One region of the Bradyrhizobium sp. 2TAF36 genome, then DNA from elsewhere that is predicted to be linked to it. Evidence: predicted binding sites of a transcription regulator. Region 1 holds the regulator's gene; each other region holds the start of a gene.
The links. Region 1 encodes LexA, which represses DNA repair genes until DNA is damaged. Its sites were predicted from a motif close to TGTTCNNNNTGTGTTCNG; they were not measured.

Region 1 (2,989 bases):
AATTCGAACATGTCGGCGGTGCCGTAATAGCCGTCGACGAGCCCCATCTCGTGGGAGGTTTCGGCATCGTTGTGCCAGAGCTCGATCGCGCCGACATGGGCCTCGTCATCGCCGCAGAACAGCACCATGACGGCTTGCAGGAATTCGCCTGAAAACACGGGCACCGCCACGCCGCAGGTCAGCCCGGCGGCGATGGCCTGATCGGTCCGCTTGAAATAGGAATCGGTGAATCTGGTGAGGATCACAGGGTGGCCGCTGGCCCAGGCCTTGCCGGGAAGCCCCTCGTCATATGCGAAGTGCAAATCTTCGCTCACGTCCCTAAACGCGGACAACCCTTCGCCGTAGAGGCCGCCGCCGAATTCCAGCCGCATGCGCGTGCGGTCAGGCACCCAGAGTTCAACGACGCGAATGAAGGTCTTCATCGAACGTGCCCGCCGTCCCAAACCGCACCAAGCATCGGCCATTTGGCTGCGGAACGGACGTTCAAAATTCAGGCAGGACAGCGCAAACTTCGTGCGGTGGGAGGCGCAACGGCGTGGTCCGCCCGATGGCGTTTCGCGGGGCACGAGCAACACCATCTCGCCGGCCTCGGCCGGCGATGGCGATTTTCAATCCTGGCCCGACCTGCCGGTCGGGAATGGCGATGTCAGCCGATCGGCAGGCGGGTGATGGTTGGCCGGCTGTCGGTGATGGTCTGCGGCTTGTGCTCGCGCTCGCCGAGCGGCTGGGTCACCGGTAGCTGCAGCACGGTCGCACGCTGGCCTTCGACCAGCTGCGTCACCAGCACGGATTTGCCGTCGGGGAATTCGATCGCATCATGATGGCGATCGGGAATGTGCGGATCGATCTTGCCGAACTTGCCGACGCGCGAATTGACGGTGCGCGTCCAGATCCAGCGATTGTCGTAGCGGACGTTGTCGGCGAAGGCGAGCTCCGTTCCCGGGAGCAGGCAGACCGCGACGGTCGGATCGGCCGCGGAGGCAAAGCCGCGCGTCGAGGTGCCGCGGAAAGTTGTCGTGACGATCGTCTCGCCGACTTCGGCGGGACGCGACGCGACGGCATGCAGGCTGTAGTCACACATCGGGTGCTCCTCATGCAGGGATGGCGACCCACGTCTCTTAATCGAGGCGCAGGCCTCTATCAGAGTGGAAATACCAAACGTTCTGCCGGGTTGTAGGCAAATCTACGGCTCGCCGCCGCAGGCCGCAATCACATTAACTTTCCCGAATCCGCCAGGAACAAAGCCCGCCCCTTTGCATTCTGCAGGCGCGTGTCAGCGCCCCGCAGGCGCCGACCAGCCGGAATAGTGCCAGCCCGGCCGCGACGGTTGGTCGACGGCGTCGAGGGCCTTGCGGACTTGCTCGCTTACGGCGGTGTCCTTGCGGACATGGGGCCGCGATTGCGCGGCCAAGGCTTGCACGGCCAAGGCTTGCACGGCCAAGGCTTGCACGGCCAAGGCTTGCACGGCCAAGGCTTGCACGGCCAAGGCTTGTACGTCCAAGGCTTGTACGTCCAAGGCTTGCGACGCTGATGCTGCGATCAGCGCCACAGCAATTGTGCTCAGAACGATCCGGCGCATGACTTCTCCTCGAACCTGAAGGCCGCGAAGCAGGGCTGCTTCGTGCGGCGTGCCGAGGATTTACCGCTGGAGGAGGGGCCGGATAATCTGCGCGAAACCAGAAAGACTATCCAGCGGAAGCGGACAATCGTCCGCTCCAATCTCGGATCGGCGCCGCCGATCGAAAGCGCGCGGGGCGCCAAATAACCGATACCGGCACGTCCGGTATCAATACTTCCGGTACAGCCCGATCAGCTTGCCCTGGATCTTCACCCGGTTGGGCGGCAGAATGCGGACCTCATAGGCCGCATTGGCGGGCTCGAGCGCGATCGAGGCGCCGCGGCGGCGGAAGCGCTTGAGCGTCGCCTCCTCGTCGTCGATCAGCGCCACCACGATATCGCCGGTATCGGCGCTCTCGTTGCGCTGGATCAGCGCCATGTCGCCGTCGAGAATGCCGGCCTCGACCATGGAATCGCCGCGCACTTCGAGCGCGTAATGTTCGCCCGAGCCGAGCATGTCAGGCGGTACGCTGATGGTGTGGCTGCGGGTCTGCAAGGCCTCGATCGGCGTACCGGCCGCGATGCGGCCCATCACGGGGACCGCGACGGGGCGCTCGCCCTCGTCCGCCGGCGGGCTCGAAGTCGTGCGGACCTTGCCGAGATTGCCTTCGATGACGCTCGGCGTGAAGCCGCGGCGGCTGCCGGCAGCGGCCTGAAGCTCGGGCAGCTTGATCACCTCGATGGCGCGGGCCCGGTTGGGCAGGCGCCGGATGAAGCCGCGCTCCTCGAGCGCAGTGATCAGGCGATGGATGCCCGATTTCGAGCGCAGGTCGAGCGCGTCCTTCATCTCATCGAAGGAGGGCGGCACGCCGCTTTCCTTCAGCCGTTCGCTGATGAACCGCAGGAGCTCGTATTGTTTGCGCGTTAACATCTCGACCAAAATCCCCCGGTTGATGTCGTTCGATTCCGAGACGCTGAATTCAGCAGTAAGCCGCTACATTCTCGAAACAAATCATGAACAGACACTATATGTTCGATACATGTTCCGCAACTGCTTAATTTACCGTGAACGCGACAAAGTTCGCGGAACGCACGCGAACGAAGCGCTCAGACGGGCAGCCGCAAGACCTCGCAAGGCGTGCCGGCTTCGGCCTTCGACGCGAATGGCGCGCGCACGAGAAGTGCCTGTGCCGCAGCGAGATTCGCAAGCAGCGAGGAATCCTGGTGATTGACCGGAAGGGCGACGAGCGTGCCGTCATCGCGGAGCTCGAGGCGTGCGCGCAGGTAATCCTCGCGCTGGTCGTTGGCGCCGACATCGCGGCCGAGCACCGCGCGTTCGCGGCGGTGATGAATCATCGAACGGCCCGAAAGCGCGCGAATCAACGGCACCATGAACAGGAAGCCGCAAACGTAGGATGACACGGGATTGCCG
Region 2 (2,989 bases), on a different contig from region 1:
GCCGCCTTCGCAAGCGCTGCCTTCTTGGCGGCATTCTTCTTCGACGCGCCCTTCTCTGGCGCGTCTTTGGTCGGCTTCCTGGTCGACTTGTCCCGAATCATGGCCGGGATCGTGCGCAAGCGGCCCGGCCGGCGCAACCGGGAACCCCGGACAATTCCCGTTATTCAGACCAGCCGCCTACTCTGCCAGATGCACCCGCCGGTCCTCACCGACCTCGATGCCCGGCGCGACCACGACCTCCCAGGGATGGCTGTCGGGGTCGGCGAAATAGCCGGAATAACCGCCGTAGTCGGTCTCATGCGCCGCTTTCAGCAGTGCCGCGCCCTTGCCGACGGCGAAGGCCAGAACCGCATCGACCTCGCCGCGCGTGGCGCAGTTCCAGGCGAGCGTGATGCCGCGGAAGGTCGCGGGCCTCGGATTGTCCGGCAACTTGGCATCGGCCGCGAGCTTATCCCAGTGAAACAGGGCCAGCACCGGACCACCGGTATCATAGAAGGCGACGGCCTCGCCGGTCCCCTTCAGCCGACGCGAGAAGCCGAGCGCGTCATAGAAGGCGATGCTGGCGCGAATGTCGCTCACACCCAGTGTGATGACGGTGAGCCGCGGCACCGGCGCGGCAAGTTCCTGGCTCATGCTACGCCTCTTTCGCTTCCCGGTCAGAACAGGCTGAGCTGATCGCCGTTCCGCTTCGGCCTCGCAAAGTGATCCGTCGTCAGCTTGGAGCGCCGCTTGTTCAGCCCAAGCCTGTCGCAGGCGATCTCGAAGCGGCGGCCGATGGTCCAGGCCATCGGTCCGGTGCCCTTCATCCGCTCACCCCATTTCGCGTCGTAATCGCGGCCGCCGCGCATGTCGCGGATCAGGGTGAAGACGTGGCGGTAGCGGTCCGGATAGTTGGCCATCAGCCATTCGCGGAAGAGATCACGCACCTCCAGCGGCAGCCGCAGCAGCACATAGGAGGCTTCCTTGACGCCGGCATGGGCGGCGGCATCGAGAATGCGCTCGATCTCGGAATCGTTCAGCGCGGGGATCACGGGCGCGACCATCACGGTGGTCGGAATGCCGGCCTCCGAGAGCTGCTTCAGCGCCTCCAGCCGCTTCGGCGGCGTCGCCGCGCGCGGCTCCATGGTCCGCGCGAGTTTTGGATCGAGCGAGGTGACCGAGATCGCGACCTTGGCGAGGTTGCGCTTGGCCATCCGCGCGAGAATGTCGATGTCGCGCACGACCAGCGCCGACTTGGTGACGATGCCGACCGGATGGCCGGCGCGCTCCAGCACTTCGAGAATGCCGCGCATGATCTTACGCTCGCGCTCGATCGGCTGATACGGATCGGTATTGGTCCCGATCGCGATCATCCGCGGCTCGTAGCCGGTCGCGGCCAGCTCCTTCTCGAGCAGCGAAGGCGCCTCGGGCTTGGCAAACAGCTTTGACTCGAAGTCGAGCCCCGGCGACAGGCCGAGATAGGCGTGCGTCGGCCGCGCGAAGCAATAGACACAGCCGTGCTCGCAGCCGCGATAGGGATTGATCGAGCGGTCGAAGCCGATATCGGGGGATTCGTTGCGGGTGATCACCTTGCGCGAGGTGTCGACGCCAACGGTGGTCTTGAACGGCGGCAGCTCCTCCAGGCTCTGCCAGCCATCGTCGAAGGCGACGCGGGCCTCGGCCTCGAAGCGGCCGCTGGCATTGGACTGGGCGCCCCGCCCTCGCCTGCGCTGTTTGTCGATGGCGACCGCCAGTTCGGGAAAATCAGAGTCCGCACCCGCCGGCTCGGAGGGCGCCGTGACCGGCGGGTGCTTGAGAGCATGAGAGGATGCTGGACTCATGAAGCCAAGATAGCACGCCAAAYGAACAAATCAAGAACACAAACAAAAAACTGAAAAACAACCCCATGCACAGTAGCCGCCCAAATTTCGGGCGCGGTCCTTTGACCTCACGCAACACACCGGTCGCGGCGATCCTGTTCGATGCCGGACAGGGATCAATCGCACCGGAACAAAGTTGGTGACGATCGCTGGGTGAAAGTCAGCAGGAACATGACAAATCAACGACAATCGGCCTCAGGGAGCAGCGAGCTCGATCTGCTCGATCGCTATTGGCGCGCCGCGAACTACCTCTCCGTCGGGCAAATCTATCTGCTCGACAATCCGCTGCTGCGCGAGCCGTTGCGGCCGGAGCACATCAAGCCGCGCTTGCTCGGACATTGGGGCACGACGCCCGGTTTGAACTTCATCTACGCCCATCTCAACCGCGTCATCCGCGCGCTCGATGTCAGCGTGCTCTATATCTGCGGTCCCGGCCACGGCGGCCCGGGCATGGTGGCCAACACCTATCTCGAAGGCAGCTACAGCGAGATCTATCCTGACGTCGCGCGCGATACGGACGGATTGCGAAAACTTTTCAGGCAGTTCTCCTTCCCCGGCGGCATTCCGAGCCACGCGGCGCCGGAAACGCCGGGCTCGATCCACGAAGGCGGCGAGCTCGGCTACGCGCTGGTGCATGCCTATGGCGCCGCATTCGACAATCCCGACCTGATCGTCGCCTGCGTCGTCGGCGATGGCGAGGCGGAAACCGGCCCGCTCGCGGCGTCCTGGCACTCAAACAAGTTCCTGAATCCCGCCCATGACGGCGCCGTGCTGCCGATCCTGCACCTCAACGGTTACAAGATCGCGAACCCGTCCGTGCTCGGACGGATGCGCGACGCGGAGATCCGCGACCTGTTCCGCGGGTTCGGCCACGAGCCGCTGTTCGTCGAGGGCGACGATCCCGAATTGATGCACCAGGCCATGGCGGATGCGCTCGACGTCGCGCTCGCCAGCATCCGCTCGATCCAGCAGCATGCCCGCGACGGCCGCAAGAGCGTCGAGCGGCCGCGCTGGCCGATGATCGTGCTGCGCAGCCCGAAGGGCTGGACCGGCCCGAAGGAGGTCGACGGCAAGAAGGTCGAGGGCTTTTGGCGCGCACATCAGGTTCCCGTTGCGGGCTGTCGCGAGAA
Region 3 (2,989 bases), on a different contig from region 1:
GCTGCTTGTGGCGCCGCTTGTCCTGACGACCGGAAGCGCCCTGGGGCGCGACGATGGCCGCTACGCCAACTCGCCCCTGAAACCCTGGTTCGACAGCTTGCGCAGCCATCTTGGGCCCTGCTGCTCGGATGCAGATGGCTTTGCTGTATCCGACCCCGATTGGGAATCGCACGATGGGCACTATCGCGTGCGGCTCGACGGGCAGTGGGTGGATGTGCCTGATGAGGCCGTCATCACCGAGCCAAACCGGGCTGGCCACACCATGGTATGGCCGGTGAAGACTGCGTTCGGGATTTCGATCCGCTGCTTCATGCCGGGCAGCATGATCTGACGCGGGTGGGCGTTACCGCTTGCTGGATTTGCGCTTCGAGGTCTTCTTCGTTGTCTTGGTCGTCTTCCTGGCCGTCTTCTTGGCTGTCTTCTTCTTGGACGTTTTCCGCTTCGACGCCTTCTTCGGGACTTTCTTGCCCTTCGCGCGCGCTTCCGACAGGCCGATTGCGATCGCCTGCTTGCGACTCTTCACGCGTCCGCCACGACCGCCGGGGCCGCTTTTCGCGGTGCCCTTCTTATAACCGCGCATCTCGCGCTCGACATCACTGCTGGCGCTGCGTGAGTAGCGGCGTTTCTTTGCCTTGCGTGCCATCAACTCTCTCCCTTGGCCCGGGAAAGAACCGCATCACTGACCCTACGTTCCAAATGCGCTGGCCGCGTTCCTCAGAAGGAGTTCGCCAACTCGATCTCGTCTTCCAGCGCTCGAATGCGGCGCGCAGCCTCAGTGGAGGACAGAGCCCGATCGTATTGAGTGGGCTGATAGGCTTCCTCGCTCAGACGCTTCAGCCTCAGCCCCTGCGCTCTCGTCATCTGCTCCGTGAGGAAAACCCTGGCGTCGTATTTACCCTGAACCTGCATCTGGCCTCTCCGTTCTCAAATCGTCACTTGACTATATGTTCTTATTTTGTTCTAACAAGCCATGGACAACAGAATTAATGAAATTCGACGCAAAATCAGCGCCTTGAGGCTCGAGATGGCCGACATCGAGGTGTCTGTGCGCGACCTCGTCGATCGCGACCGCGACTGCACAGAAAAGGCCCTGGCGCAGATGGATCTGCGCCGGAAAATCAACCTGCTGATCGGCGAATGGAAGGCGGCCGGTGGCGGCGATGTCTTGCCTGACGTCCGCGAGCGGGTCCGCCTTCGTCCTGCAACGACATCCGGTAGTCCGCTGCGCGTGATCGCGCGCCGCTGAGAATTTTGGGAGCGTGCGGTGGAAGAAGACCCGGACACGTACCGGATTCTAAAACTGCGCGCCGAAATTCTCGAACTCGGCTCCGCCATCCGGCAATTGCAGCGCGAGGGTCTCGACGATGCCGCAGCGCAGCTCCTGATCGCACGCAAACGTGCACGGCTGGAGCATCTCGTGAAGGCGAATGCCACGGGACGGCCGCTTTAGCGATGCGACGCTGGAAGGATTCCCAATCTAGCTCCAAACTCCAGCTCCAAAGCGAAAGGCCCCGCGTCGCCGCGAGGCCTTTGATTGTCGGCCGGAGCTCACTTGGTGTTGCTCATGCCGCCCTTGTTGTTCGTCATGGTGCCGCCTTGGTCGGAGCCGGGGCCAGAACCACCTTGACCGGAGGGATCAGCGCCCTTGGAGGACTTGGTGTTGGCACCCGTGGTCTGCGACGAGGACATAGCGGATCCATGCTTGGCCTTATGCGACTTGGCCTGCACGGCGAACGGAGCGGCGGCGAGGCCGGTTGCCAACATCACGGTAAGAGCGAGCTTGGTGGTTTTCATGCGCGGGAACTCCCTGAGTTGAATTGACGCAGGCAGCCAACCGCCATTTGCTGCAGGAGTTCCGAACGAAATCGCCCGGTGCGCGTCACGCGCGCTTCAAAATTCCTTGTCCTCGGCGAGGATGAACACGAGGCCCGTGAGCGTTGCGCCGATCGCGAACGTCGTCACCAGTGTGATGATGAAGACCATGCCGGCCGAATGTCCGCCGTGGTTCAACAAATTTGCGACGGCCGGATTGAACAGGACGAGGGCGAGACCGAAGACAAGGCCGAGGGCTGCGCCCATCATCGCATGCGTCATCAKCTTGATGACGCCGGTCGGAGAGATGAGGCTCGGCGACTTTTTCCCGCGCATGGAACCGCCTCGCGGTGTGGCATAAAACGCATGCGACGATTGCGGGTTCCATTGTCATGACGATTTTGTCATTCCCCGCTTCATCCGACGTTCATGGCGGTCTTGCGAGGATGAATGCCATCAACACGGGAACATTCGATATGGGTAAGGTCGTCTTTCTCTATCGCTCGCTGGCCTATCGCAACGCGGCTGCGGACATGCTGCGCAAGGCGCGCAGGCTGCCGCGCGGCGCCGAGCGGAGCGCAGCCCGCCGTTACGCGCGGGCGCTGCGCGAGCTTTCGCAAACGGAAGCCTGGCTGGAAGGACGTGTCGCTGACGAACCGCAGGCGATGCAGAGCATGAGGGTCGCCGCGACGCGCTAGATCATGATCGGTTCTGAGTGAATCAGGGCCGAAGCTCCAGATTCCTATCTTTACGCGCGAACCGGAGCCCACTTCGCTCGCAAACGCGCTAGCCTGAGGCCCGCTGAAGGGGTTCGGACGGAGCCACGTCGAACTTGCTCGCGGCCGGCGGCGCTACGGTCTTCCGCGTCAGCGGCACCTCAAGGCGGCACAACAGGCCTTCGGCACGCCAGTTGAATTCCGCCTGTCCGCCGAGTTGCGATTCCACACTGGCAAGCAGGCTCCGCGTGCCGAAGCCACGGGATTTCGGCGTCCTCACCAGCGGACCGCCGGTTTCGTCCCAGGTCAGTGTGAGGTGGTCGTCCTCGACCTGCCAGCCGATCGCAAGCCGCCCAGACCGCGTCGAGAGCGCGCCATATTTCGCCGAGTTGGTGAAAAGCTCATGCAGCGCCAGCGCCAGCGTCTGCGCTGTCGCCGGCGCCAGCTGAACTTCCGGACCG

Region 2: a site for LexA is predicted at 1,842-1,859, ahead of AB4Z51_RS15465 (PA0069 family radical SAM protein). Genes of this name have one in related genera too.
Region 3: a site for LexA is predicted at 946-963, ahead of AB4Z51_RS34970 (DUF3072 domain-containing protein). Genes of this name have one in related genera too.

What each region holds. Positions count from the first base shown of each region.
Region 1 is NZ_JBFRFR010000054.1:52,491-55,479, reverse strand. It holds gene AB4Z51_RS28595 (GAF domain-containing protein) at 1-422, opposite strand, end outside; gene AB4Z51_RS28590 (hypothetical protein) at 647-1,081, opposite strand; gene AB4Z51_RS28585 (Cys-every-fifth RiPP peptide CefA) at 1,374-1,598, shown strand; gene lexA (transcriptional repressor LexA) at 1,787-2,488, opposite strand; gene AB4Z51_RS28575 (molybdopterin molybdotransferase MoeA) at 2,665-2,989, opposite strand, start outside.
Region 2 is NZ_JBFRFR010000024.1:57,124-60,112, forward strand. It holds gene AB4Z51_RS15455 (ribonuclease HII) at 1-101, opposite strand, end outside; gene AB4Z51_RS15460 (VOC family protein) at 178-633, opposite strand; gene AB4Z51_RS15465 (PA0069 family radical SAM protein) at 657-1,820, opposite strand; gene AB4Z51_RS15470 (phosphoketolase family protein) at 2,031-2,989, shown strand, end outside.
Region 3 is NZ_JBFRFR010000077.1:16,621-19,609, reverse strand. It holds gene AB4Z51_RS34980 (hypothetical protein) at 1-331, shown strand, start outside; gene AB4Z51_RS34975 (DUF6496 domain-containing protein) at 344-643, opposite strand; gene AB4Z51_RS34970 (DUF3072 domain-containing protein) at 715-909, opposite strand; gene AB4Z51_RS34965 (hypothetical protein) at 1,025-1,246, shown strand; gene AB4Z51_RS34960 (hypothetical protein) at 1,265-1,450, shown strand; gene AB4Z51_RS34955 (hypothetical protein) at 1,549-1,794, opposite strand; gene AB4Z51_RS34950 (hypothetical protein) at 1,891-2,148, opposite strand; gene AB4Z51_RS34945 (hypothetical protein) at 2,289-2,510, shown strand; gene AB4Z51_RS34940 (HWE histidine kinase domain-containing protein) at 2,599-2,989, opposite strand, start outside.